3 regions of the Chryseomicrobium imtechense genome follow, and region 2 is predicted to be linked to each of the others. Evidence: predicted binding sites of a transcription regulator. Region 2 holds the regulator's gene; each other region holds the start of a gene.
What was found. The regulator Rex, encoded in region 2, represses fermentation and respiration genes when NADH is low (regulators of the CRP and FNR family bind a similar motif). The targets are predictions, from matches to a motif close to TTGTGAAATATTTCACAA.

Region 1 (9,926 bases), on a different contig from region 2:
GACATGACTTGCAGCGCGTGTTGCATGTAGAGGAAGATAGCGGTTTGATTGACTGCAATCAATTCATGCCACTTATCTAGTTTCACGCGAGACAGCGGACCGGTCGCAACGGAAAGCACTCCTGCGTTGTTAAATAAAATATCGATGCGGTCTTCATGTTCCAGCACTTTTTTGAAGAAGGCTTCGATTTGATCTGGCTCATGATTGTCTACTGCGATGAAATGCGCATGATCTGATTCGATTTGTGCAGCTTTTTCTTCACTCCGACCGCTAAAATAGACGTCTGCTCCTTCTTTCACAAACTGTTTTACTACTGCTCCACCAATACCGGATGTACCGCCATTTACTACAACTACTTTGTCTGAAAATCTCATTGTCTTCTCTCCTCTCAAAATTAAGTACCGCAATAGGTTACAAAATCTTGTCCTGTTTCAGGTGGACCTTGATCAAAAGCAAGTTGTTCTTGTGAATACATATAGGGTTTTTCTAGGTGTTTTAACAAGGTCATCACGTTCTCCATCGAGCCAGTCTCCGCTTCATCGAGTGCTTGTTGGACTAAATGATTTCGCGGAATGAGGACGGGGTTGGAAGCTTCCATCAATTGTTGTTGTTCAGGTGTTCGTTCCCCTTGTGCTTGTTCGTACTGCTTTAGCCACGCTTGAACATCCGCATGTTTAAAGAATTCATCAGAATAATTCTGTAGTGTGAGTGCTACGAATGTTCTTGTGAAATCGGGTTTATATTGCTGCATTAATTGCAAAAATTGGGATGCAAGTTTCAATGTTTGCTCTGTATTAGGAAGACCAATTTTTTTGGATAGGCCCATGTTATATGCTTGTTGGAAAAGTTCAGGATAGCTATCTAATACTTCCTGTGCCACTTCGATTGCTTTCTTTTGTGTGTCCCCTAGCAGAGGCAGCAAACTTTCTGCGAATCGTGCAAGATTCCAGCCCGCAATCCCAGGTTGATTTCCATATGCATAACGCCCTTGTTGATCAATCGAGCTAAAGACGGTCGCCGGGTCATACGTATCGAGAAATGCGCATGGTCCGTAGTCAATTGTTTCACCACTTAGTGTCATATTGTCTGTATTCATCACGCCGTGCACAAAACCAACGAGCTGCCACTGTGCAATGAGAGTTGCCTGTCTTTTTATGATTTCTTGTAGTAGAGATTTGTATGGATGTTCATTTACCGGAATGGCAAGGTGTTCGATTGTGTAATCCGCTAAACTGCGCAAATCTTCTACACTTCCAAACTGGGCAGCATACTGAAACGTACCTACACGAATATGGCTTTTCGCGACTCGAGTCAATATAGCACCCGGTTTTACAGTTTCTCGCTGGATGCCTTCCCCTGAGTAGACGACGGCAAGACTGCGCGTTGTGGGAATCCCTAAGTGATGCATGGCTTCACTGATAATATACTCCCGCAGCATCGGTCCGAGGGCTGCGCGTCCGTCTCCCCCGCGTGAAAACGGTGTTCTGCCTGAACCTTTAAGCTGAAGATCATAGGTTATGTAATCTTTTCCTTGTAGCTCACCAAGTAAAATCGCGCGCCCATCCCCTAACATCGTGAAGTTAGCAAATTGATGGCCGGCATAGGCCTGTGCGATTGGCTGGCTGTTCTCAAACGTCTCGTTGCCGGCTAGGAATTTGGTGTAGTCAGCCGGATTACCAGCAAAGCCTAGTTGCTCCGCGACCGTTTCGTTCCAGATGATGAGTTGCGGATCTGCAACAGGTGTAGGAAGGATTTCTTTATAGAATGTTGCTGGAAGTGTTAGATAGCTTTGCGTGAACTGCATAAATGGTCTTCCTTTCGTGTTGGAACGTTGTACAAACAGTATACAGTTTAGGCACTAGAAATACGAATTATAAGTATGGTCATTCACCAGGCTAGTGACACTCTCCATAAATACGTGAATAGCGTGTTTCTGGCGTTCACAACTCGATTTCGATACACTTGATAAATCAAGAGCTAAAGGAGGAGTTAATACGATGGAACTTGTAGTGTATTTAGCAGGACAGATTCATGATGATTGGCGTGATGAGGTAAAAGCAAAAGTACAAGAGAAGAACCTCGCGATTACGTTTGTTTCTCCTCAAACTAATCATGATCGATCGGATGCAGTAGGGGAAGATATTTTAGGGAAGCAACCTAGCGCGTATTATAAAGATGATGCCGCTTCAGGTATTAATAATTTACGGACACAAGTTCTCCTAAATAAGGCTGATGTTTGTATTGCGTTGTTTGGGGAGTCCTATAAACAGTGGAATACAGCCATGGACGCGACGGCAGCAATCACACTTGGAAAACCAACTATCATAGTGCGTCCCGAATCTTTGATCCATCCTTTGAAAGAGTTATCGAATAAAGCAAATGTGACTGTGGAAACAGTCGACCAAGCTGTCGACGTTCTTGCGTACATCTTTGAATAGAAAGGGGTTGGGCAGCTAGGGGTTTACGACTTGGTTGCCCGTTTTGTGACCTGCGGACCGTGTTTTGTGACCCGAGCGAGCGTTTCTGTGCCCTCAAAACTCATTTGTGTGCCCTGAGTCATGTTATGGAAACTAAACACCCGGCTCCACTAAAAAATCAGCACCCTCTCTCAATCTAAGTTTGAGAAAAGATACTGATTTATGCGCGCAGCGAGTTATTCCGGAAGTACGAAGTTTTCAAGAATTTGTCGCACTTCAGCCGTCGATTTTGTATGCATCAACTGGTTGCGCAACTCTCCTGCACCTCGGAAGCCTTTTACATAAATTTTGAAGAAGCGATGCAATCCCGAAATCGAACGTGGCACTTCCTCTGCGTACTTGTCTTGCAAGTCCAATTGATAACGAAGCAAGTCGAGATACTCTTGACTTGTATGTTCCCGTGGCTCTTTTTCGAACGCAAATGGATTTTTGAAAATCCCGCGCCCGATCATGACACCATCAATCCCATACTTCTCCGCAAGCTCAAGACCTTTCGCACGGTCCGGAATATCTCCATTGATTGTTAACATCGTATTCGGAGCAATCTCTTCGCGTAAAGCTTTTATTTCCGGAATAAGCTCCCAGTGCGCATCCACTTGACTCATCTCTTTACGCGTACGTAAATGGATCGATAAGTTGGCAATGTCTTGTTTCAAAATATGCGCAAGCCACTCTTTCCACTCCTCAATCTCCGAATACCCAAGACGCGTCTTCACGCTGACTGGAAGACCTCCAGCTTTTGCAGCTTCAATTAGCTCAGCTGCGGTATCTGGACGAAGAATCAAACCGCTTCCTTTTCCACGTGTTGCGACGTTTGGTACCGGGCACCCCATATTAATATCAATCCCTTTGAAGCCCATCTCAGCCATACCGATACTCATCTGGCGGAAATAATCCGGATTGTCTCCCCAAATGTGTGCGACCATCGGCTGTTCATCTTCTGTGAACGTCAGACGGCCACGGACGCTCTGGATACCATCTGGGTGGCAATAGCTATCGGAGTTCGTAAACTCTGTAAAGAACACATCAGGACGGCCTGCTTTTGCGACGACATGGCGAAACACCACATCGGTCACATCTTCCATTGGTGCGAGCACAAAAAATGGTCGCGGCAAGTTCTGCCAAAAATTCTCTTTCAACATGTTGTAAATCCTCCTACAAATGAAACCATTGTTTCTAAATCGTTAAATATGTCACGCACTCGACATGCGTTGTATGTGGGAACATATCCACCGGCTGTACTTCGTGCACTTTGTAACCACCATCTTCTAACAGGCGCAAGTCCCGAGCGAGCGTTGCTGGGTTACACGATACATAGACAATGCGGCGTGGTTTATGCTCTATCAGCGTATCAATCAACTTGCCATCCAACCCTTTTCGAGGTGGATCGACAACGACGACATCTGGAAGTCTTCCGTCTTCATACCACTGTGTAATCACATCTTCTGCTGCTCCGACTTCAAACTCAGCGTTTGTAAAGCCATTCAGTTCTGCATTGCGGCGGGCATCTTCCACTGCTTGTGGTACGATCTCAACACCCAGAACTTGTTTTGCTTGTTGTGCGAGGAACAACGAGATCGTGCCAATTCCGCAATACGCGTCCATCACCGTTTCGTTACCTGTCAGACCTGCTGCTTCAAGTGCTTTTTGGTAGAGCACGTTTGTCTGAAGCGGATTGATTTGATAGAACGAGCGAGCAGATATTTCAAATTGAATATCTCCGATGGAATCGACGATATGCGATTTTCCCCAGTGAACAAATGTCTCTTCTCCAAAAATCACATTTGTACGCGTTGGATTGATGTTTTGAACGATCGACACTGTTGTCGGCTCCACTTCAAGAATGAAGTGAATCAAACGTTCAGGTTGTGAAATCTTTTTCGTTTTCGTCACGAGCACGACCATCGTCTCGCCACTTGTGCGACCTTTACGAACGACTAGGTGACGGAGTTGGCCGCGACCTGTCTTCTCATCATAAGGCTCTAAACCAAATTCTACTGCCTGTTCTTTTAAAGCGAGCATCAAGCGGTCGGCTTCTTCACTTTGAATCAAACACGTCGGTGTGTTGGCGATATCATGAGAGCCAGATTTATAAAATCCTGCCACTACGCGACCTTCTTCTACGCCAAACGGAATCTGAGACTTGTTGCGGTACCGCCACGGGTTGTCCATGCCAAGAACAGGAAGAACGGTCGTATGCACTTTGCCGATTCTCTCCATTGCACTTCGCACCTGTTTCTCTTTCATCATCAGTTGTCCCTCGTAGCTAAGGTGTTGCAACTGACAACCACCGCACGAGTCAAACACCGGACAAGGAGCAGCTACTCGGAACGGAGACGACTCGACAATCTCAACAAGCTTTGCGAAACCATATTTTTTCAATGCTTTCACCACATGAACTTCAACTTTTTCATCCGGTAATGCGCCTTTAATAAATATAGGGTAGCCATCGACTTTTGCGACGCCCTGGCCATCATGTGTTAAATCTTCTACAAAAACCGTCAAACGGTCATTTTTCTTTACAGTCATTCTTTAAACCCCGTTCTTTTTTGCATGATTTCTTCATTATAGCATGAAAAAACTCCTGCCGCGGCAGGAGCTGATTCTACTTTTCTTTTCGAATGATTCCGTCTTTAGGCGCCCACCAGAAGACCGCTGCGATGGCACCAAACAGTACAATGAACGGAGCGTAAAAGATAAAAAAGTTTGTCATGATGATATCCTCCTAAGCGTGATTGTCTTCTTTTTTGCCAGCGACATAATCTTTGTTGAATAAGAATAGGCGCAGGAGCAAGTACAGTGACGGTAATAACAAACATAGTCCTGCAATGAACGCAATGATCAGTGCAATCGCCATCGTTTCATTTGTAAACCCATCATAAATCGTTAAATACGGATACAACAAGTACGGTCTGTGCGACCAGCCGTATGCGAAAAAGGCGATAAAGAATTGCCCGACGAGCAACAAGAAAGCCCATCCGTAATTTCGTTTTGTCCACAATAGATACACCGTTCCGAAGAACATCAAACCTGAAATCAAGAACGCCCACCAGACATCCAAGATATTCGCGTAATGCTCTGGGTTATGTGCACGAAGTTCTACAATGATTCCTGTTGCTGTAATCATCGTCGGCAATGCCCAGATCAATGCGTATTTACGTAGTAACTTCGTAGCACCAGCGTCCTCTGCTTTACTTGCGTACCATGTTAAAAACACAGCCGAAATATAAAGTGTGGCGGCAATGGCTAATACAACGATACTCCATGTTAACGGACTCAAGAACAGGCGGCTATAATCAAGTACCGGTTGGCCATCCACCATATCGATGAATCCACCTTCAGAAATCGTTAATACAACGGAAAGCGACGCAGGGATTAAAATCCCCGCTGCCCCGTACATAAACGAGTAGCCTTTGTGCCCGCGTGAACCGTATGTCTCAAACGCATAGTACGATCCCCGTATCGCGAGCAAGATGATAGCAATACTCGCTGGAACAAGAAGTGTTGTTCCGTAATAAAAGGCGGTCTTCGGGAAGAACCCGATGATTCCTACGAAGAAAAATACGAGGAATACGTTCGTAACTTCCCAAACGGGCGACAAATACCTTTGAATAATATTCGTTAAAATATGTTGGCGATTGGTCAGCAAACTATAGGCGTTGAAGAACCCCGCGCCAAAGTCGATAGACCCAACGATGACATATCCAAATAGGAAGAACCAAAGGACCGTGATCCCTATGATTTCTAATGTCATTTCGTATCACCTTCCAATCGCTCTTGATCTAGTTTGTCTAGCTCTTTTTCAACTGGATTGTTACGGAACATTCTGCGCAAGACGACGACAGAACCAATTCCTAAAATCAAGTACAAGATTGCAAATGCGACGACCATGATATCCACACTTCCACTGGATGTTGCACCTTGTTCAACAGTCATGATTTGATACAAAATCCACGGTTGTCGGCCGACTTCGGTCATCCACCAACCTGCTTGAATCGCAATCATGGAAAGTGGTCCACCTGCCACGATCAACCAGAGAATAAAGCGCGAGTTCGCAAATTTCCATTTACGCCATTTCGCGACAACATAAAAGGCTGATAACATCACCATGAACATTCCGATTGTAATCATGATGTTAAAGAAGTAGTGGATATAGAGCGGTGGTATCTCATCCTCTGGGAATTGATCTAGTCCAATCACTTCTGCATTGGGATCATTGTGTGCAAGAATACTTAATGCGAATGGAATCTTAATCGCATATTTCACTTCTTCTCCGTCTAAAATACCGTAAAGAATAAGTGGCGCAGCTTCAGATGTTTCAAAATGCCATTCAGCAGCCGCTAATTTTTCCGGCTGGTACTCAGCAAGGTATTTACCTGAGAAGTCTCCAATGATTGCAGTGGCTATGGAGAACACAAGTCCAACTTTGACCATTAAGTACACAGCTTTTTTATGATAAATATGGTTCGAGCCTTTTAACAATCGGAAAGCCCCGATTGATGCTAGTACGAAAGCGCTCGTCATCAAGGCGGTCGAGACAACGTGCGCCACTTTCGTCGGCATGGCCGGATTAAACATTGCAAGGAGTGGACTGATGTTGACCAGTTCACCGTCGACCATGTCAAAACCTTGTGGTGCGTTCATAAAAGCGTTCACCATTGTGATGAATACTGCAGACATCGCGGCACCAAACGCAACTGGAACAAGTAACAATAGGTGTTTCTTTTGGTTTTCAAAACGGTCCCACGTATACAAATAGATTCCTAAGAAAATTGCTTCAAAGAAGAAAGCAAATGCTTCTAAAAACAGTGGCAGGGCAATCACTTGGCCGGCAAGCTCCATAAAGTTTGGCCAAAGTAGTGACAACTGGAGTCCGATGGCGGTCCCCGTTACAACTCCGACAGCTACTGTGATTACGAACCCTCGTGCCCAGCGACGGGCAAGTAAAATATAGTGTTCGTCGTTTTTCTTGATTCCCACGTATTGTGCCAGCATGATCATCAGTGGCACCCCTACACCGATTGTGGCGTAGATAATATGGAACGAGAGTGTCATTTCTGTAAGTAGCCGACTAAAAAATACAGCTTCTTCATTTCCCATTTCGTTCACCTCATATAGAGTATTGGCTAACGGTCATTCAACGAGCTTCATGCCTTTATTCTACCCTAGTTGAAGGGGTTTAATCTAATCAGCCGAACTTGTTTTCAGGCAAGTTGTTACAAGGTTATGACGGGTTGTGAAAAGTTCGAAAATTGAGAACAACAGAGGAGAATGGAAACAAAAAAACTAGCCACTCTAAAAAGCTAGAGTAGCTAGTTTAGTTATTAGTCTCTTTCAACGAGATCTTGCTCCGGTAATAAATCTACTGGTGCCATGATTTCAATATGGCGTGCCCAGTTCTCAAAAACTGCAGGCAATGTTCCACCGTATTCTCCGTCGAGATTTAAGGAGACAGTCTCTTCCGACAGGACACGAATCTTTGAAGCTTTGCGGTAAATGACGTGTGGATCATTCAAATGCTCCCCACGAATTGCAAGCGTGGCAAGTCGAATAAACTCTGCCATGTTCACTTTTTTCAAGATGAGCAGAGTAAATTGACCATCGTTGATAATAGCGTCTGGAGCAAGCTTCTCGAAGCCACCGACTGAATTCGTCAAGCCAATTAAGAACATCATGGCTTCTTCTTCAAATACTTCATCATCAAATTCGATGCGTAGTTTCGTTGCGCGAATAGACGGTAACATCTCAATTCCCTTTAAATAATACGCAAGTTGGCCAAGCACCGTCTTTAAACGACTTGGGACTTCATATGTAAGTTCCGTGATGCGTCCCCCACCAGCAATATTGATAAAAAATGTATCGTTCACGTGCCCTACGTCTACCGGTACATACTTACCATCTGTAATAATCTTTACAGCTTGTTGAATGTCACGCGGAATGTGCAAGGCACGTGCAAAGTCATTGGTTGTTCCCATTGGAATCAAACCAAGTTTCGGACGCTCATCAAATAGACTGACGCCTGCTACGACTTCGTTTAGTGTACCATCGCCCCCTGCTGCCACAATCAAATCAAAGCCGTTTTCAACAGCTCGCTTTGCAGCTTCTGTTGCATCACCAGCACCTGTTGTCGCGTGACACGATGTTTCGTAGCCTGCTAGTTCCATTGCTTCTAAAACTTCCGGTAAGTGACGCTTAAACAATTCTCGCCCGGAAGTTGGATTATATATAATTCGTGCACGTTGCATGTACAGAACCTTCTTTCTTCACAACTCTCTCTGCTATAGACAGTATAATACTTTAGCAGGTTCCTTATGAAGGCAATTTTGTGAACCATGCTTCGCGGATGCTGCTATATGTTGCCAAATGAAAGTCTTTGTTTGTCTCTAATTGTGTAGTCAATTCTTCAAAAATGGCACGCTGCGCCTCTTCAAAGCCTTCGCTACCGGCTTCTGGAAGTTTTGCTTTTTCACCCATCACGTACTCTTGCACTAAATCTGCACGAGGCCCCCATGTGGCGATCACTTGTCCTTGTGCATCTAGTAAAAGATATTTTGGAATCGAGCGGCCCCCATTTGTGAGATAGCGATCAATTAATTCTGTATCCGCATCACGTAGCACGACACGTACCTCGACTCCTGCTGCTTCAGTAATTTTACGCAAAATAGCATTGTTCATCATCGCATCTCCGCACCAGTCCTCGGTGATTCCTAAAATGTGGACATTGGATTCAGACAAACGTGTGATAAACTCATCGTCCGCAGGAACTGTGAAGCTTTCGTAGACGTGAAAGGATTGCTCTTTTTTTGTTGTCATTTCGTCCATATAGACTGCAAGTGGACGGCCTTCTTCAAAATACTGTTGTTCTGTTTTCATCAAAAAACCCCTCCTTGACACTAGCATAGCATGAATTCCCAAAAGAAGGCTCGCCCCAAGTCAGGGCGAGCCAGTTTGTTAGCGTTTTTGAATTTCTTCGTTTAGTAATTTGTTGACCATCGGCGGGTTTGCTTGACCTTTTGTTGCTTTCATAATTTGACCGACTAAGAACCCAATTGCACGGTCTTTCCCGTTCTTGAAGTCTTCAATCGACTGTGGATTTGCATCCAATGTTTGAGTCACGATGTCACGCAGTGCACCTTCATCTGAAATCTGTACTAAGCCTTTTGCTTTGACGATTTCATCTGCAGGTCCACCGTTTTCCACCATCTCTTTGAATACTTTTTTGGCGATTTTTGAACTGATTGTTCCATCTTCGATCAACTTCACCATACCTGCAAGACCTTGTGGTGTAAGTTTCGTGTCTTTCAATTCTTTTTGCTCCGCATTCAAGTAGGCTGATACATCCCCCATCAACCAGTTCGTTGATAGTTTCGTGTCTGCTCCTAGTGAAATCGTTTCTTCAAAGAAATCGGACATTTCCTTTGTCAATGTCATTACGCGCGCATCGTATTC
Region 2 (9,926 bases):
TATAAAAGGCATGTTCGAACATATCTGGGTGAAATCCAACCTTAATGCCATCGAATGTAAAAACTTCTTGGTTGCAATATTCTTCTTCAAATACCTTTTTATACTCGGCTAAATCAGGTAAATCAAGAAAAGCTTCATACGATGCCATTAAAGTTTAATCTCAAAAACATTAAATTTTCTTTGAATCTTAGCTGTGGGTTTAATTGCATGGCCGAGTTTTTCTTCAACTAATTCCACAATACTTTTCTTCGCTGCGCTTGTTTCATAATTATTATATTTATAACCAACCGCTCCCATTAACACATCTGTTAATTGTATTAATTCCGTTTGCTTCGATTCCACAGCTTGCAGATTGATAACTTCAGATAAAGAAGATTTATTTAATATAGATTTTAAATCTGTTAATCTCGTATGCTCTTTATTTTTTTTATAATCTACAAATATTGAATACTGCTCTTGTCCATCTAACCAGTGATAAAGTAATTGGTAATAAAATTTATAAAAACCTAACTCGTGATCTGAGTTATGGTATCTTTCTAAATCAACTTTTATTACATCAATTACAATACACCTAAACCGTAAACTCCCTAATTCAAAGAAGAGTTTCACTAATTCTTTATAAAACTCCATTTTGGAAGGGGAGACGTTATTCCACTTGATTTCACCATAGACGTTATACTGATCTCTTAATTTTTTTATTTCTTTCTTGGCTTTGTTGACATCGTTCTTGGAAACCCATATTCCTCCAATGACAGCATATTTGTCAATGGAATTTTGGTTTCCTATAGCTTCTGGTCTACTTTCATCGCAATAAACATGATACAAGGTACTACCCCCTTCACTGTATTACATTATAACATCATATTTGAGAAGGGTTTAACATTCACTGAATTTTATATAAATATCCTAATTTTTTATATCAGTAAAAGAAATGGCAAGTTGTTTTTTAACTTTGAAGATTTAACTTTCCCTATTTTTTTCTAATTATCCTCAGTCTTAAGTCGAGCGTCTGTCCACGCATTTTTTTATTGCCATTCATTCATAATCTCTCGCATTACCTTCAAACTTTCCTCATAAAACCAATACCGCTTACCGTTTTCTTTCCGTCGTTCCAGAAGCTTCATACGGGGATCCCTCAGGAAGTGTTCTTCCAGGAATGTTTTGCCCATGCAGGTCCTCTTCGACATTACATTAATGTCCCAGGTGAATAAAACATTCAGAATGGACGCATTCAGTTTCTCGTTTACCAGCTGCCGGATTTCTTCTTCATTGATGTCCACCTTTAAATCGATAAATGACAAAAGTACACTCCCTCAATTTTCAATAATTTTATGCTCCTGCTAAGCACCTGTAAATCGCCGTTTTAGGGCTTAGTAGAGTGGGACTTAGCAGTGGCGAGCCCCCTTCATCCAGTAACAGCAAGGGTTCAAAGGCACTTAACAAGTCCGACACCCCCCAGTAAAGAAGTTGCAAATAAGCGAGAATGCTCTACTGGTGAAGAGGGGACATTCTTGGTAAATTACATGATATTTTTATGATATGAATAAGCGCTCAAGGGTTCTTCCTTGTTAACCCCTTAAATAGGTTATTTTGGGGTTAACAAGAGAGGGGTTTACAATTAGTTAACCCCTTCAAGTCAGTCCCCACAAGGGATTGAGGGTGCCTGACAACCCCGACAACCCTACTTTTAACAACCCGGATATTTACGGCATTGGTCTGCTTTGAAAATAGGGGCAATGCCGTGATTATCCGACTTGTTCATTCTTTTACTTCCCTCAAAATATTATCTTCTTTAGCTTGCTTTTCTTCCAATAATCTTGGAATTGATGTCCGCATAAAAAACCTCATCATTTCCCTTTGCGCTTCAGGGGAAATCTCAATTTCAATCTTTGGTGGAATACGGACCATGATCCCGGGGTATTTTTCATGGAAGTGAACTGCATGTACTCTGTCATTAATCGTCCAAAGACTTTGCGCATGAATCTCCTTATTCAATTCTTCAATTACTTGTTCAGTAGCTTGCATGTCTGCGAGATCCAGCATATCTCTTATTTCTGCTGTCTTGTAAAAATGATTCATATAGTTCCTCCTTTGTCTGACTCTTCTACTATTCTCTTAAACAATCGAGATTCCTTTAAACAAGAAAAAAACAGCCAAATTAATAGCTGCTTCTTATCCGAGTGGTCTTATACCTCGCATCTGTAATACGAGTCTGCTTCTATCAGCTATGTTTTCACCTACGAATTCGGAAATCTGATCAGATAACACTCTTCCGACCATTTCTTGAGTAATTCGGATGTGGTGTTCAGTCTTCTGATTACCTACTAGTTCAATCAATTTTTCGAGTAAGGCCTCTACTTTAGAACCGCCTGCTTGTAAGTTCGGTAATTGATTCGGTCGGATCGCTGTCTCTGAACCGCCGCCCATGATCTGCTTAGCTGCAAGCGCCAATAGCTTCATGGCGTCAGTTCTGCGGTTCGGCGCTGTTGGGATGACAAACTCCGGATAACCTTCTTCAGCAAGCATTGACATGCCGGCATCCTTCACAATTCCGCCTGTGGCTAATCCTTTCGGGTTGATAGCCTGTCCGTTCCGCAACACCTCATAGTGCAAGTGAGGGCCTGTAGAAGCTCCTGTGGAACCAACGGTGCCGACCGCTTGACCTGGCTTAATCATTTGCCCCAGTCCTACAAGGTTTCGCGCATTGTGTTGATAAATCCGTTCCATAGCTCCCGATTTAATACGAACATAATTCCCTCGCAGACTGTGATAAGCCGCCTGAACGACCTGTCCTGCAGCCTGTGCAGGGATGAGTGTACCCATCGGCGCACCGTAATCATCGCCCGCGTGATAAGAAGCCTTTTTGGTGATTGGATGAATACGGAACCCGAAACTCGAAGTTTTTCTGAATGGTGCTCCGAATCCTAAGCCACTCCCGTCAAAATCGGATAATTGCTCTTTAATGAAATCTATGGCGCACGACTTCACCTTATTAAAGCCTCCGAACAATTCAGCAGCCACTTATCGAAAATGACCGAAAAACTACAATAGAAATTTTTTTTGAAATCCATTGTTGCCGGATTGTTGCCCAAAACAAAAAGAAAACTCCCGAAACCCTGTTATATCAGAGTTCGGGAGTTCTTTTTACATCATGCCGCCCATTCCACCCATGCCGCCCATATCTGGCATACCGCCACCAGCTGGCTCAGGAATATCTGCAACGACTGCTTCTGTTGTTAAGAACAATGAAGCAACTGAAGCTGCATTTTGTAAAGCTGAACGCGTGACTTTCGTTGGGTCCACAATACCTGCATCCATCATGTTCACCCATTCACCTGTTGCTGCGTTGAAACCGATACCGATTTCTTCACGCTTCAAGCGGTCTACAACGATAGAACCTTCAAGACCTGCGTTTGTAGCGATTTGACGCACTGGCTCTTCTAGAGCACGTAACACGATGCGCACTCCAGTTGCTACGTCGCCTTCTACTGTATCTAAAGTTTCTGCTACTTTGTTGTAGACGTTAACTAAAGCTGTACCTCCACCGGATACGATTCCTTCTTCAACAGCTGCACGCGTAGCATTCAAAGCATCTTCAATGCGAAGTTTACGCTCTTTTAATTCTGTTTCAGTAGCTGCTCCGACTTTGATTACTGCAACACCGCCAGCAAGTTTCGCTAGACGCTCTTGAAGCTTCTCTTTGTCGAACTCAGAAGTTGTTTCTTCTAATTGTGCACGGATTTGGTTGACGCGACCTGCAATGCGGTCAGAGTCTCCAGCACCTTCAACGATTGTCGTGTTTTCTTTCGTTACAACGACTTTCGCAGCACGACCAAGTTGCGTGATGTTCGCTGATTTCAACTCAAGACCTAGATCTTCTGTAATCACTTCAGCACCTGTTAGAGTTGCGATGTCTTCAAGCATCGCTTTACGACGGTCACCGAATCCAGGAGCTTTAACTGCTACTGCATTGAATGTTCCACGTAATTTGTTCACAACTAGAGTGGCTAGTGCTTCGCCTTCAACGTCTTCAGAGATCAATAGAAGTGGTTTTGATTGTTGTACGACTTGCTCAAGCACTGGTAGGATTTCTTGAATGCTTGCAATCTTTTTATCCGTTACTAAGATATATGGATTTTCAAGGACCGCTTCCATCTTATCAGAATCCGTCACCATGTAAGGAGACGCATATCCGCGGTCAAACTGCATACCTTCTACGACGTCTAGCTCAGTCGTGAATCCTTTTGATTCTTCGATTGTAATGACGCCATCGTTCCCAACGCGCTCCATCGCTTCTGCAATCAATTCACCGACTTCATTGTCGCCAGAAGAAATAGAAGCTACTTGTGCAATCGACTCTTTGCCTTCGATTTCTTTTGAGATTGCTTTTAATTCTGTAATAGCTGCTGCGACTGCTTTATCGATTCCTTTACGGATACCGACTGGGTTAGCGCCAGCTGTTACGTTTTTCAAACCTTCACGAATCATCGCTTGTGCTAGGACTGTTGCAGTTGTCGTACCGTCCCCTGCGATATCATTTGTTTTCGAAGCTACTTCAGCTACAAGCTTAGCACCCATGTTTTCAAACGCATCTTCAAGCTCGATGTCTTTTGCAATTGTCACACCATCATTTGTAATCAGTGGTGAACCGAATTTCTTTTCTAATACGACGTTGCGCCCTTTTGGACCAAGCGTCACTTTTACTGCATCTGCTAATTTATCTACGCCACGAAGCATTGCGCTGCGTGCATCTTCACTAAATTTAATTTCTTTTGCCATAATTGATGTTCCTCCTTGTTATTGGATAACCGCTAAAATATCAGCTTCACGAAGAATAAGTAGTTCTTTACCGTCGTACTTTACTTCTGTTCCTGCGTATTTTGAATACAAGACGCGATCCCCAACCTGCACATCTAATTCAGCACGTGTGCCGTTATCAAGGGTGCGACCCGTACCGACAGCAAGTACTTTACCTTCTTGTGGCTTTTCCTTCGCAGAATCTGGAAGTACAATACCTGAAGCTGTTTTTTCTTCTGCCTCGACTAATTCGATAACAATACGATCACCTAGTGGTTTTAACAAATGAAACGACCTCCCTGATAAATGGTAAATGATTTATTAGCACTCTCACTCACAGAGTGCTAACACAATTCTTATAATAATAAACGACAGGAACGATTGCAAGTCAGAAGGTGAATTTTTGGCTAAATTTTTTTCATGCGTTACAATAGAAGAACCACAGCTCAGAAAGGACTTACCTATACATGTCACATCAAAAAATAGCATTCTCTTTGCTGATTACCTACGTCATCATGCAACTCGCAGGTGCAGTCGGCCCAATCCCGCTCCTCTTTCTCTTTGAAAGCATGGGTGTAGAAGACCCTAGGATGCAAGCAGTCGGCTGGTGGATCTTTTCTAGCATGCTCGCAGCAGTAATTATCTTCTTCTATTTCATTCGAAAAGATAAAACATTTCTAAAACCACTTGGCCCGAAACCCGCCTCGAACTTTGGCGTACTTGGCTGGGGTATCGCAGGATTCTTCATGGTGCTGTTTGGACAAGCAGGTGCTGCTTGGATTGAGCAATTGATTGGAATTGAACCAGGTTCTGAAAATACAGCACTGTTCATCGAAATCGCACGCTCGGTGCCTGTCGTCATTTTTGCGATTGCAATTTTCGCACCAATTTTAGAAGAAATCTTGTTCCGTCGTATCTTATTCGGCATGCTGCTTCCAAAGACCAATTTCTTTATTGCAGCACTCATCAGTTCCGTGATGTTCGGGATCATTCACTTTGAACTGAGCCACATTCTACTGTATTCGGTCTCTGGTTTTATATTCGCGTTTATTTACTACAAAACAAAACGCATTGCAGCATCCATCATTGCACACATGCTGTTGAACGGATTTGTTGTCCTCGTTCAATTCTTTAGAGAAGACTTAGAACGCTTTGCAGAACGCCAAGGCCAATTATTCATCCAGTTCTTCATTCAATTCCTGACATAAAAAAAGACCATCCGCGGATGGTCTTTTACTTCGTCTGATGAAGTTGCTGTTCTTCAAGCTTTCGTTTTGCCTCAGCCGCCAAATACTTCCGGTACCCGACACGGGAAACCGCAATACTGATTTCATATAATATGAACAGCGGTACCGACGTGAACAAGTGCGAAATCAAATCCGGTGGTGTGATAAACGCGGCAATAATGAAGAGCACAAAGTATGCCATCTTCCGCGCTTTTACGAGCATCTGTGGATTCACAAGTCCAAGACGCGTCAAAAATAACAACACTATGGGTAGTTGAAAGATTATCCCAAACGGAATCGTAATCTGGAAAATGAAATTAAAGTAATCGTTGATACTGATAATCTGTGTAATTCCAAGTTCTGTTGCAAGTCCCGTCATAAAGGTCATGAGGTAAGGGAACAACAAGAAATACGAGAACGATACCCCGCCAAGAAACAATAGAAAAGCGAACGGGATATAGCTCAGTGTGGCACGTCGCTCCTGCTCTTGCAGTCCTGGACTTACAAATGCCCATAGTTGGTACGATATAATCGGAGACGTAAACGTAAAGGCTAGAAACAACACTACTTTCAGGTAAATCAAAAATGGATCAACGACCTGTAAAGCATTTAACGTAATATTTTGAGCGGGTTCCGCATTTTGTAAATAGTTTATCAATGGTTTCGCTAAAAAAAAGCTACCAATCACAGCAATCGTTAGGAAGAAGACCATAACAAACAACCGTTTTCGGAGCTCATCTAAATGTTCCACCACTGTAAATTCATTATTATTCATGAATGAACATCCTAACTTAACTTACTTCACGTCAGATTTCGGTGGATCTACTTTTTTCACATCATCATCGTCGTCATCTGCTAAGCCTTTTGTAGCCGTCTTAAATTCACGCAAAGTTGAACCCATAGCGCGTCCAAGCTCTGGTAATTTTTTCGGCCCGAACAAAAGAAGTGCAACGATACCAATAACAATTAAGCTAATTGGACCTGCTCCCATTGCGGGCACCTCCTTAAGTAGTATGCCTTCATCTTACATCATTTACTAGCAATTTGCTATTTCTACACAGACCCCAGATGTGACAGTTTAACGTCAACTGTGATTACGAATCATATAAATCAGCGTCTGCAATTCAACAGATAAATCAATCGTCTGTACACGAATCGAAGGACTGACGTTCAAACGGACAGGTGTAAAGTTCAGAATTCCCTTAATCCCTGTCGCTTCAAGCCGTTCTGCTGTCTGTTGTGCTGTTCGACTCGGAACTGTTAAAATACATAACTCGATTCCGAATTCATGAATCTTGTCTTCTAATACATCGGGATGAAAAACAGGAATTCCTGACTTCGTCTTTCCTTCAAGTGGCGCGTGTGTATCAAAGGCGACGACAATCCGTGTGTTGTGGTTCTTGTGGAAATTGTAATTTAAAAATGCTCTCCCTAAGTTTCCCACACCAATCAAAGCAACATTTGTGGCCTCATCTTGATCGAGTGTTTGCCGGAAAAACTGCAAGAGATGCTCGACATCATAGCCATAGCCTTTCTTTCCAAGTGCCCCGAAGTGCGAGAAGTCCCGACGGATCGTTGCAGAATCGATATTCATCGCATCGCTCAGTTCTTGAGACGATACGCGGGTCTGTCCGGCTTTATGAAAGTTTTGCAAAAATCGATAATATAATGGCAAACGCTTTGTCGTTGCCTGAGGTATTTTTTGTTTGTCAGCTGTCACTCTGTTCGCCTCCTGTAAATCAGCTTTATCTTACACCTAGCTGAGTTTCCTGTAAAGCAGGCACATTGCCGAGTGGCGTACTATCCAGTACACTTATAGAAGAGAATAGAGGTGGTCGCATGATCGTACTACAAGTACAAAATATAACAAAATCTTTCGCAGGCGAAGAGGTTTTGATCAATTGTAAATTAGAAGTCAAAGAACGTGAGCGTGTCGCACTAGTCGGCCGCAATGGTGCAGGAAAATCAACGCTTTTGAAAATTATTGCAGGTGAGATGAGTTACGACTCCGGAGAAATCGTCATGCCAAAAAACAAGACATTTGGCTATTTGGAGCAACACTCTGGTCTCGACAGTCCCCTATCCATTTGGGCTGAGATGATGACTGTGTTCGAACCCATCAAAAAACAAGAGGCTACACTGCGAGAACTTGAGCACCAAATGGCCGACCCGGACGTTTACAACAATCCGGAACTTTATGCAAAAGTGACGCAAGACTATGACCGACTACAACAAGACTTTAAAGACGCAGGCGGCTTCCGCTATGAAAGTGACACACGGTCCATTTTACACGGACTTCAGTTCTACCCAGAAGACTATGACAAGCCTGTGCAGTCCCTCTCCGGTGGACAACGGACCCGTTTAGCGCTCGCAAAACAACTGCTCATTCAGCCGGACTTGCTGCTTTTAGACGAGCCAACCAACCACTTGGATATTGAAACGCTCGGCTTTTTAGAAAATTATTTGAAGAACTACCCGGGCTCTATTGTCATCGTCTCCCATGACCGCTACTTTTTAGATCAAGTGACGAATCTCGTGTACGAGATCTCACGCCGGAAAATGACCCGTTATGTCGGAAACTATTCTGCGTACCTTGAACAAAAGGCGCTGGATTATGAAAAAGATGTGAAGACCTTTGAACGCCAACAAGAAGAAAAAGCGAAACTTGAAGATTTCATCAGTCGCAACTTGGCACGTGCTTCTACAACGAAGATGGCCCAGTCACGACGTAAAGTATTGGAAAAGACCGATTGGATGGACTCTCCCGCTGGCGATGAAAAGTCTGCATCTTTTGGCTTCTCCATCGAACGTGAAAGTGGCAATGATGTACTTCGTATCGACAATCTTGCTATTGGCTACGAATCTAAACAAGTCGCATCTGGCATTACGTTTCCTATCTATAAGAAAGACCGCATCGCGCTGATTGGTCCGAACGGAATCGGCAAATCGACGTTGCTGAAGACAGTGATGAAAAAAGTACCTGCTTTTGAAGGTACGGTTCATTACGGAACCAATGTACAATTTGGCTACTACGATCAAGATCAAGCAGATATAAAATCATCCAAGTCTGTCTTGCAAGAGCTGTGGGACGAGTGGCCGATGTTAAATGAAAAAGACGTGCGGAACGCTCTTGGTCGCTTCTTGTTTTCAGGTGACGATGTGCTGAAACCTGTCACTTCTTTATCTGGAGGAGAAAAAGGACGACTTGCTCTAGCAAAATTAATGCTGTTAAAAGCGAATACACTTGTGTTGGATGAGCCAACGAACCACTTGGATCTTGATAGCAAAGAAGTCCTAGAGAATGCCCTGCTCGATTTTCCGGGAACACTATTGTTTGTTTCCCATGACCGGTACTTTATCAACCGTATTGCCACAAAAGTTGTGGAGCTCTCACCTACAGGCAGTCATGTCTATTTAGGTGATTACGATTATTATCTAGAAAAGAAAGAAGAAGAACTCGAACTTAAACAGCTAGCTCAGATAGAAGCAAACCACTCTTCTCCTACTCCCGTTGTCACGACAACACAGATTGATAAGTCTGCGAAAAAACGCGAACGTCAAATCACGCGTCGTGTAACAGAGCTCGAAGATCAACTAGCCGTTCTCGAACAAAAGAAAGCAGTGATTGAAGAGGAGCTATGCAAACCGGAAGTATTCGGTGACCACGAACAAGTAGCATCGCTCAATGCAGAACTTGAAGTCATACAAGGCGAGCATGACACCCTGTCAATGGAGTGGCTTGAGTTGCAAGAAGAGCTTGAAACGTTGTAACAGGACCAGCATTCGTGCTGGTTCTTTTTTATTCGACAAGAAGCATCTACATATTGGTCAAGAGGCAATTTAAGAAAGTTTTTTTCCACAGATTTGCACACATTGAAAATGGCTTTAAATAAACTATCAACA
Region 3 (9,926 bases), on a different contig from region 2:
ACTGCCCATAACCCAATCTGGATGAAACCGAGTTTTTCCATCGTCTTCGTGAACTTTCGCCCTGTTAAATATGGAATCATCCAGAACGTGATACCCATGAATGTCATCGCAACCGGAGTTCCGACTGTGATGTGGAAGTGACCGACAACCCAAAGCGTATTGTGGACGATTTCATTCAATTGGAAACTTGCATTGATAATTCCGCCCGCGCCTCCAGGAATGAAGAACGCCATCGCGATAAACAAAGAGGTGAAACGTAGGTCGTTCCAAGGCAGTTTTGTAAACCAGCCGAACAACCCTTTCCCGCCATTCTTGCGGCCTGCTCGCTCAAAATTCGCGAACATCGAGAACGCCGTCATCAATGACGGGATGATGACCATGAATGTCAAAACGACTTGGAAGAACTTCCAGAAGTTTTCGATTCCTGGCTCCATCAGCTGGTGGTGGAAACCGACTGGAATCGAGAACAAGATGAACAACACAAATGATAAACGAGCAAGTGAATCACTAAATACCGGTACGCCTAAAATCTTTGGAACTACCACATACCATGCCATATATGCTGGAAGTAACCAGAAGTACACAAGCGGGTGACCAAAATACCAGAACAATGTACGGCTCAGTTCAACGTTGATTGTATCAACCCAGCCGAATGCCCACGGGATGTATTGGAACAACACCGTCGCGACAACACCTAGACACGCAATTGCCCATAAGATGACTGTAGAAACGGTCATGAAGGCAAACAAAGGACTTAACTCACCTTTATGTTCCTTGCGCCAGCGAATATAATGACCCACAAGTGCAAAGCCCATCACGAGCGACCCAACAATAAAGAGTGCCAACCCGATGTAATACCAAGGACTCGCCATCATTGGTGCGTAGAATGTATAAAGAACAGATGCTTTTCCGCTAATGATCATGACGGTTGCTAACACTGTCCCAGCAAGCATTGTCAGGAAACCGATCCAGTTCCACAGCAACACTTTCGGTCCGAATGCGCCAAGACTCTTGCTCATGCCGGTGATAAAGAAAGCAAAGATGAAAAATGTCGTAAAGATAAGTGCGAGTAAAACTCCATGTGCGGTCAAAATTTGATAATAATCCAGCCATGCCGGAAGTTGGAGCTTATCGTTTCGAATAAAGACCTGTAGTAAACCTGCAAGTGTTCCAATTAAAAAGGCAGCGTACGCGACCCCGACGTTCCAAAGGGCCAGTTTGCGTTCTCCTGATGCGATCATTATTCTGTCACCTCAATTTCTGTGAACATGAAATGGTGGCCAGCTCCACAGTATTCGTTACAGATGATTAAATACTTCCCTGGCTTATCGAACGTGTACGATTTCGTCGTCACTTGGCCAGGTACAACCATCATGTTGACTTTCGTGTCATCGATCGTGAAACTGTGCACCACGTCTGTGCTTGTTACTTTGAAGACGATTTCTTTCCCAACAGGGACTTTCAGTTCTGGCCCTTCGTATCCGAATGCCATAGCAATGATGGACACTTGATACGTGTCGTCATCCAGTTGCGTCACACCTGGATTATCAAACGGTGCTGTTTCTCTTACTTTTTCCGGATCGATGTGCTCGATTCCTCCAGCTGGGGTGTGGTGGTTATCTGTAAATGCGCTGACTCCCACGACTGTTAAAAATACTGCTAAACACGTGATTCCAAAAACTAACCAGATTTTTTCATACTTATGCAGATGCATGTTCGTTCTCCTTTCTGTCTAGAGCGACAAGTACATTAGATAAACGGCGACCCACATCGCCACGATAACAAAGCCGACAAAAAATACGCTGATCAATGTGCCTTTTAGGTTCTCTTCTTCGTGTTGTTTTTTCTTTGCCACGACACTCACCTCTCCTACTTCGTTTATGACTTAAGCGTAAAGCAATCCCTAGGCGGCAACTGTGACATAAATCACATCTGTGACATTAATCTATGCAAAATGTGAAATTACTTCATACTTTTGTCAAACTTTGTCTGATGGAGAGGATGGAAGTTTTGGGTGAGCGGGCGTTCATCGGCTGAATGGCGGATTTCTTCTACCGAAACTCGATTTCTTCTACCGAATCGCCGATTTATTCTGCACTAACGAGGATTTCTTCTACCGAAGTCATATTATGGAAACTAAATCGCCTCAAAACACAAAAACCACCTCCGCAATTCGGAGGTGGTCATCTAGCATCTCTTTAGTTAATCAACTCGACACAGCGACAACGGGCAGTTCTCGCATTGGATTTCAGTTTTTAAATACGCAAGGTCTCGGATCAGTAGTTTCCCATCACACGTCGACACCACTTGCTGCTTCTTCAGTTCCGACAACATCCGGTTCGTCACTTCGCGCGCCATCCCACAAAAATTCGCGAGGTCTTGGTTGGTCAGCTGTACATCAATCAACACACCTTCTGACTTCTGAACGCCGTAACTGTTCGACAGCCGGATCAACGTCGAGTAAAGTGCTCCCTTTTTCCCGTTCAACAACAAGTCCCGGAAGCGGGTCTGCGTCTTCTGCTGATTCAAGCACATCCATTTCATAAATGCCGCAGCGAGTCGCGCATTCTTTTGGAGCTCCGCTTCGAGCTCATGCACCGGAAACAAGTAACATTCGGCATCCTCTTTCACCTTCGCATCCAGCATATAGAATGCCTCAGGGGAATACAGATACACCTCACCAAGCAACTGTCCTGCTCCGCAGATGCGCAGCGTGAGTTCTCGACCGTCCGAGCTGACTTTGTTCAGTTGCACTTTGCCTTTTGTGAGGAAGAACAAATGCTGAATTTTATCGCCTTCTTGGAACAAATAGCTGTCTTTACTGAAACTCTTCACCACATGTGGTAATTTCAACAGTTCCTTCAAGTCTTCTGAAATCGATTCCTGTTCAACAAACATGTCCTTCCACCTCCAATAGTAGTATATATACTACCACTTTATACCATGTTCTTTCAGTTGGCTATAGGCGATTTTGTGTACTTCTTGAAGGAATTTTATAACGGAAGTCGAATAGTTAGATAGAGGAAGTAAATTCAAACGAGAAAGGTTGCGACGATTTGAGTACACGCGAGACATTTTTAAATGAATTCAATGACCAAATGAAAGACTTGTATATTCGTTCTTCGGAAGCAGGATGGATGGCGCAGACGACAGGAGAAGCGGAATGGGCGGAGAAATCTGGAGAAGAAGACACGAAGTTTAGTCTGTTGTTTTCATCAAAAGAGAAATATGAAGAGGCGCTCAAGTTCCTTGAAACCGACAGTGGAAGCCCAGAAGAACGTCGTCAATTGCAGTTACTGGTGAATAATATGAAGAGCAATCAGCTTCCGGAAGAAGTCATTGCGGACCTTGCGAAGCGTGGTTCAGAACTGAACTACTTGTTTAATACTTATTCACCAGAAGTGGACGGCAAAGTGTATTCTGCAAACGATATCCGCGAAGTACTTTTGACAAGTACAGATCTAGAACTGCGTAAGAAAGTGTGGCTTGCGAGTAAAGAAGTTGGCGGCGTTGTAGAAAAAGGTTTACTTGAGCTTGTGAAAAAGCGCAATGAAGCGGCTCGATTACTTGGCTACGACAACCATCATCAGATGAGTTTTGAATTGCAGGAACTGGACCGCGAGGAGATCTTTTCTATCTTCAATGACCTGATCGACCAATCGGATACTGCCTACCGTAAGATGAAGTCAGATCTGGATGCACGTCTAGCGAAAAAGTTCGGCATCACACCGGAAGAGATTCGCCCGTGGCACTATGTGGACCCGTTCTTCCAAGAAGCGCCTGCTTCTGACGCGACGAATCTCGATTCGTTCTATAAAGGAAAAGATATTCTACGACTGACGACAGAGACGTTCAATTCTATGGGAATCCAGATTGATGATTTGTATGCAAAGAGCGATTTGTTCCCGCGTGCGAAAAAGAATCCGACAGCGTTTTGTATGGACGTCGACCGCGCTGGCGATACGCGCGTATTGTGCAATCTGACAGAGGATGCGTACTGGATGGAAACGAACTTGCATGAGTTTGGGCATGCAGCGTATTTCAAATATGTCGATAGCGACCTTCCGTTCATGTTACGCACGAACAGCCATACACTCACGACAGAAGCGATTGCGATGTTGTTTGGCAAGATGGGGAAAGATCCACGCTGGTTAAAACGTTTCTTAAGACTTGATGAAAAGACGATTGACGGCCTTGAAGGAGAACTTGCGGAATACCAACAGCTTCAAATGTTGATCATGGTGCGTTGGATTATCACGTTTGTGTTCTTTGAGAAGGAACTCTATGAAAACCCTGACCAAGATTTGAATGCATTATGGTGGAAAATTGTGAGTGACGTGCAACTTGTCACGCCACCAGAAGATACATCGAATCCAGACTGGGCAGCGAAAATCCACTTCACACTAGCACCGGTCTACTACCAGAACTACTTGTTAGGTGAATTAATGGCGGCACAGCTTCAGCGCCATATCGAGACAGAAATCTCACCGGAATTCTTTACAAAAGAAGCGGGTGACATGCTCCTGAATGATTTCTTCAAACCAGCGGCCCTGTACGACTGGAACGAAAAAATCGAGCGTATCACAGGCGAAAAGCTCAACCCTGCGCATTTTGTGGAGTTGTATTGTAAAAAATAATATTATACAAAAACCAGCTGAATCCTGTTTGGGGTCAGCTGGTTTTGGTTTAGTGTAGATTTTATCTTTTGGGCAGGTGTATACCGGTATATGCGTATACTGGTATATGCGTATACTGGTATACTTTCATAGCAAAGCTTCTAACTGATTTACTACTTCCGGAATAGATAAGTTTGTAGTGTCTAAGATGACATCTGAACTCTTCTCTAATAACGGCAGAACTGCACTGTGGTTTTCAAGGATTTCTTGTCTCTGTTCTGGTGTTTTTCCGTATTGATTTGTAGTCCGTGCTTCAATTCTCTCAAACATTGTAGAGAGATCTGCTTTCAACAAGACTACAACATCAAAGTCTTTATAGAACTGTCCTTGATTGTCGCAGCATCCGGAGATAAAGAGATGCTCCTCCCCAGTACTTTCAAGTAGCTTCTTCATTTTATCCTCGTTTAAAAAATGAGCTTTTTCTGTTTCTGTAATTATTTCCTCAACGTAGTCTCCATAATCTGTGTCAATTGTTCTGTAACCTCTGCGCTTTAATTCATCCAGAGCACTTGTTGTGCCGACTCCAGATAAACCAGTTATATAGATGATTGTCATGAAAACCTCCTCTTATTCCCTTCACTCTCAAAACCTAACTATTGGTACTATGAGTATATCAATCAACTCCACTTTTGTTTCAATCATCTCGAAAAATATTCTCTTTCGTTTTGACACACTGAGAAAAACAATCCGTCTAATTAGTACCTGCACGCAAAGGAGGATCAAAGCTACATGAACAGCGACCAACAAACCATCTCCGACTGGTTCTATCTCTACAGCCAAGATATCTACAACTTCCTTGTCTACTATACAGGCACGCGAGACGTTGAAGATTTAGTGCAAGACGTATTCATCAAAGCCGGAAGAGGCCTAGGCAGTTTCCAGAACCAATCGAGCCCTAAGACTTGGCTGATGAGCATCGCACGCAATATCGCAATCGATCACGCAAGAAAACGACAAACCAAAGTCAGCTTGACCGCACTTCCGTGGCAAGACGCCACTCTCACTACGCCGACGAGTGACTCACCCGAACAACAGGTACTTGATAGCGAAGACAAACTGGCACTCTACCATCTCATCAACCAACAAAAAAAGAAATTTCGAGACGTGTTGCTACTCCGTGGAATCCAAGGACTTTCAGTCAGCGAAACGGCCACTATCCTAGGCTGCAAAGAGACCGCGGTTCGCACAAATTTCCACCGAGCCATTAAAGCCTTACGATCCGAACCCAATTGGAGGGAATTGTATGAACGATAATCGCCTCACACCTGACAACGAACTGAACGCATTCCCGACGCACCGCATGTCAGAAGAAACGCAACACCGCCTTCACCAAAACATCATGAAAGCACTTGAAGAACCCATCGCCGAACCAAAGCGAAGCCGCACGAATTGGTCTAAAGCACGAACGGGACTCATTGCAGTCGCTGCTCTTTTCATCCTGACGATTCTTTCGATTAATCTGTTCAACACACCATCAAACACAGCAGTAGAAGAACCACCCCTTCCTGCTGAACAACCGGGTGACCTCGTTCCAGGAACTGCACCTGAAGAACAACCAGAAGAAGCACCGTTTGATTCTGCTGCACTTGAACAACAAGCCAATGAAATCCTGCAAGCTCTTCACGACCGCGATATGGAAGCACTCGCAAACAACGTTCACTCACAAAAAGGAATTCAGTTCTCGCCTTACCTTTCTGTCTCAGACTCCACGGTCAGCTTCCAGCAAAGTGAAATCGCAGGTCTGTTATCCGACTCCGAAACGTATCTTTGGGGCTACGAAGAAGCCAATACGGAGATTCGTTTGACGCCTGCGGGTTACTTTGAAGAACATCTTCAAATCGAGCGCTTCTTTGAGGCAGATGAAGTCTTCGTCGATACACCAAACGAAGAACTCGACCCGTCGAACTATTTAATGAGTGTCTATCCAGAAGCTAAAATCATCGAGTTCTATCACGCGGGAACCGCCCAATATAGCAATCTCGACTACCGGAGCCTCAACTTAGTATTTGAGCAAGAAGATGCTAGCGATGAATGGAAACTGACTGCAATCATTAACAATCTATTCACTCCATAACCAAACAAAAGCCATCAAACCTCTGGTGGCTTCTTTCTGTTTAGTTATACAAATGACACGCCACAAAATGGCCGGGCTTCTGCTCTTTCCAAGCAGGTTTCTCCGCAGCACACAGATCCATCGCGTACGGACAACGTGTGCGGAACACACAGCCAGATGGTGGATTGATTGGACTTGGTAGCTCTCCTTGTAGCAAGATGCGCTGGCGAGCTTCCTCTACGTCCGGATCTGGAATCGGAATTGCGGACAACAACGCTTGTGTATAAGGGTGTAGTGGCTCTTCGTACAATTGGTCACTTGTCGTGAGTTCGACCATATGCCCGAGATACATCACGCCGATGCGGTCGGAGATGTATTTGACCATCGATAAGTCATGCGCGATGAACAAATACGTGAGCCCTTTTTCTTTTTGCAACTTCTGCAGCAACTTCACGACTTGCGCTTGCACCGATACATCGAGTGCGGAAATCGGTTCGTCTGCAATGATGAACTCTGGGTCGAGAGCGAGTGCACGTGCAATCCCGATTCTTTGGCGTTGACCACCGGAGAATTCGTGTGGATAGCGGTTCGCGTGATCACGACTGAGTCCAACATCTTCAAGAAGTGTGTGGACACGTTCTTGGACTTCTTTTTTCGTCTTGTACAAACCGTGGATCTGCATCGGTTCAGCGATGATTTCAAACACCGTCGAACGCGGATTCAAAGACGCGTAGGGATCCTGGAAAATCATCTGCATCTTCCGTAAGAATTTTTGCCGCTCATTCTCGGACATACCATGCACGGATTGTCCTTCGTACGAAACTTCCCCTTCCGTCTTATTGTAGAGCCCTAAGATCGTGCGTCCTGCTGTTGACTTCCCGCAGCCAGACTCTCCAACAAGCCCAAACGTTTCACCGCGCTGGATTTCAAACGAAATGCCATCTACTGCTTTTAATGTTTGTTTACTACCGACGTCAAAATGACGCTTTAGATTTTCTACTGTTAACAATGCTTCGTTCGTCACGACGTCACCCCTTCTCGCACATGTGCAAATCGCCTCACCGCGCATAGTTCTTTTACAAACTTCGTTCCTTCTAACGTACAATATTCAATCGACTGACCGGTTGAAGGCGAATGAATCATCTGTCCGTTGCCAGAATAGATGCCGACGTGGCGCACATTGCCTTTCCCTTCGTCATTTGCAAAAAACAACAAATCTCCCGGAAGCCAGTCGTTCTCATCTTCCTTGTTTATTTCTATACCAGAAACTGCTTGGTCACTTGCATCTCGTGGAATTGTATAGCCGCAAGCACGCAGCATAGTAAAACTAAACCCGGAGCAATCATAACCGTAACTCGACATCCCGCCCCAAAAGTATGGGAGGTCTAGGAACTGGCTTGCTTCTTTTACCACTTCACTTCCCTCTCGTTTTGGGAAGCTATCACGTGAATTTGCTACTTCTATATCCTTGTTCCGGACAAGCATGTCCCCATGAGGCGTAAAAACTGTCGAGAATTCCTCCTCCGTATGACGAACAGGGAGAAATGTATTGAATGGTACGACAAGGAACGGTTGTTTCTCTAGTGTCCACAGCTGCGCCTTGTTTACAGCTATACGAGCAACTCCATTCGAAGCTGGTTCCTCCACCTCTGCTAATTGATGAAGTGGAACCCAGCCCGGATACCCGCGTTCATCTTTCTTTGATGGTTGCCACTCGCATATCACCTTTGCCCAGTTGCCTTCGATGGCGTCGACTTGCACAGGCTCGCCATACAAAAGCTGCGTTTGCACACGATTGCTATCACACAGGTCTAAGAGTTCTTCAAAGTCCAACTTCTCAAGCCATTTTGTCATTTTTACTGGTTGGTCGAAGCCGAACTGATCGATTTCGCGCGGAGACTGCGGTGAGGTCCAGACTGTTGCCACGGACACCGCACACACCCATTTTGTTTGAACGCCCATCTCTCTTCCTCCCTTTTCTTATTCCACTCCAGCTTGAAGCGTCAATGTTTTTGCGTCCGCATCAAGCACTGCATCAACACCGAGCGGAATCGCAAAATGTGGTTCACAATGTCCAATCTTGAAGCCACTGACGACTGGTTTCTCTAAGTTGCCTAAGTAGTGCCGTAATACCTCATCAAGTGTCAGTGAGACTTTTCGCTTCACTGGCTCTGCACGTGCGAAGTCACCGACCACAATGCCTGCTGCGTCCTTTAGCTTCCCTGCTTGGCGCAGTTGATTGAGTAACCCGTCTACACGGTACGGCTCTTCATCGACATCTTCTACCAACAATAGCTTTCCTTTTGTATCAATTTCATACGATGTTCCGAGCGAGTTTACTAGTAAAGATAGGTTGCCTCCAACGATTTCTCCCCTCGCTACACCACCTGTCAAAGTTGTCAGTGGTGCGATTTCTTCTGTGTACTGAAGTTCTATCGGCTCGAACAATTGGTTTAACTGCTTGCGGGAGAGCTCATGAAAGTTGTCAGTACCTACATCTGAAGCTAGCATTGGCCCATGGAAAGTGACGCTATTCGAAAACTTCCCAAAGACCGTATGTAAAATTGTAATATCACTGTATCCCCAAAGAATCTTTGGATGTTTCGTCATGAACTCTGTGTTGATTTGTTCTGCGTACCGGGCTGCTCCGAATCCACCACCTGCACAAATAATGCCTTTTACCTCAGGGTCTTGGAGTGCCTCATGTAGATCTGCTAGGCGCTCCTCATCAGTTCCTGCGAGATAGCCGTGAACACGTTCGACGGATTTGCCCATCTTGACCTTCAGTCCGAGCTCTTCTAAAAAAGGAAGAGCACGCTTCAAATTCTCTAAATTCGGCGGGCTCGACGGGGCAATAACGGCCACCGTGTCGCCTAGTTGCAATCGTTTTGGACGAATTCGCATCAGTTGTTCCTCCTTGTTCTGGTCTTCTGACGAGAAAGGACGAATCCCTTCCCCTAAGAAAAACAGAAGGGGCGCCACGTACTGTGGCGCACACCTCTATTCGTTTTTATCTGCCCATTTCAACTCGAGGTACCCGACTGGGTGACGCACGATGCCAGAAACTGACGGTTTTTCTAAGCTCACTTGGTTGTAGAAATGTATTGGGAAGATTGGCATTTCTTCAAACAATAACTCTTCCGCCTGCTTCAACAATTCCCAGCGCGCATCTGCATCTGTTTCTTGTTTAGCACTAG

Region 1: the regulator Rex is predicted to act here: its motif matches at 7,712-7,729, upstream of AB5N96_RS09860 (cytochrome ubiquinol oxidase subunit I).
Region 3: the regulator Rex is predicted to act here: its motif matches at 1,915-1,932, upstream of AB5N96_RS04595 (cytochrome C oxidase subunit II).

Annotation. Positions count from the first base shown of each region.
Region 1 is NZ_JBGOBM010000009.1:65,137-75,062, forward strand. It holds gene AB5N96_RS09825 (SDR family NAD(P)-dependent oxidoreductase) at 1-374, opposite strand, end outside; gene AB5N96_RS09830 (protein adenylyltransferase SelO) at 395-1,804, opposite strand; gene AB5N96_RS09835 (YtoQ family protein) at 1,998-2,438, shown strand; gene AB5N96_RS09840 (tRNA dihydrouridine synthase) at 2,654-3,616, opposite strand; gene rlmD (23S rRNA (uracil(1939)-C(5))-methyltransferase RlmD) at 3,654-5,006, opposite strand; gene cydS (cytochrome bd oxidase small subunit CydS family protein) at 5,083-5,190, opposite strand; gene AB5N96_RS09855 (cytochrome d ubiquinol oxidase subunit II) at 5,203-6,231, opposite strand; gene AB5N96_RS09860 (cytochrome ubiquinol oxidase subunit I) at 6,228-7,577, opposite strand; gene AB5N96_RS09865 (diacylglycerol kinase) at 7,802-8,722, opposite strand; gene AB5N96_RS09870 (thioredoxin family protein) at 8,787-9,350, opposite strand; gene gatB (Asp-tRNA(Asn)/Glu-tRNA(Gln) amidotransferase subunit GatB) at 9,429-9,926, opposite strand, start outside.
Region 2 is NZ_JBGOBM010000014.1:8,993-18,918, reverse strand. It holds gene AB5N96_RS11680 (hypothetical protein) at 1-148, opposite strand, end outside; gene AB5N96_RS11675 (DUF3800 domain-containing protein) at 148-825, opposite strand; gene AB5N96_RS11670 (hypothetical protein) at 1,026-1,301, opposite strand; gene AB5N96_RS11665 (hypothetical protein) at 1,759-2,079, opposite strand; gene AB5N96_RS11660 (M23 family metallopeptidase) at 2,173-2,988, opposite strand; gene groL (chaperonin GroEL) at 3,145-4,779, opposite strand; gene groES (co-chaperone GroES) at 4,798-5,082, opposite strand; gene AB5N96_RS11645 (CPBP family intramembrane glutamic endopeptidase) at 5,265-6,005, shown strand; gene tatC (twin-arginine translocase subunit TatC) at 6,031-6,798, opposite strand; gene AB5N96_RS11635 (twin-arginine translocase TatA/TatE family subunit) at 6,820-7,014, opposite strand; gene AB5N96_RS11630 (redox-sensing transcriptional repressor Rex) at 7,108-7,743, opposite strand; gene AB5N96_RS11625 (ABC-F family ATP-binding cassette domain-containing protein) at 7,863-9,794, shown strand.
Region 3 is NZ_JBGOBM010000003.1:265,085-275,010, forward strand. It holds gene AB5N96_RS04585 (b(o/a)3-type cytochrome-c oxidase subunit 1) at 1-1,241, opposite strand, end outside; gene AB5N96_RS04590 (cytochrome c oxidase subunit II) at 1,241-1,714, opposite strand; gene AB5N96_RS04595 (cytochrome C oxidase subunit II) at 1,733-1,855, opposite strand; gene AB5N96_RS04600 (Crp/Fnr family transcriptional regulator) at 2,203-2,898, opposite strand; gene AB5N96_RS04605 (M2 family metallopeptidase) at 3,057-4,637, shown strand; gene AB5N96_RS04610 (AAA family ATPase) at 4,764-5,231, opposite strand; gene AB5N96_RS04615 (RNA polymerase sigma factor) at 5,406-5,930, shown strand; gene AB5N96_RS04620 (hypothetical protein) at 5,920-6,750, shown strand; gene AB5N96_RS04625 (ABC transporter ATP-binding protein) at 6,791-7,753, opposite strand; gene AB5N96_RS04630 (C40 family peptidase) at 7,750-8,691, opposite strand; gene AB5N96_RS04635 (S66 peptidase family protein) at 8,710-9,633, opposite strand; gene AB5N96_RS04640 (peptide ABC transporter substrate-binding protein) at 9,730-9,926, opposite strand, start outside.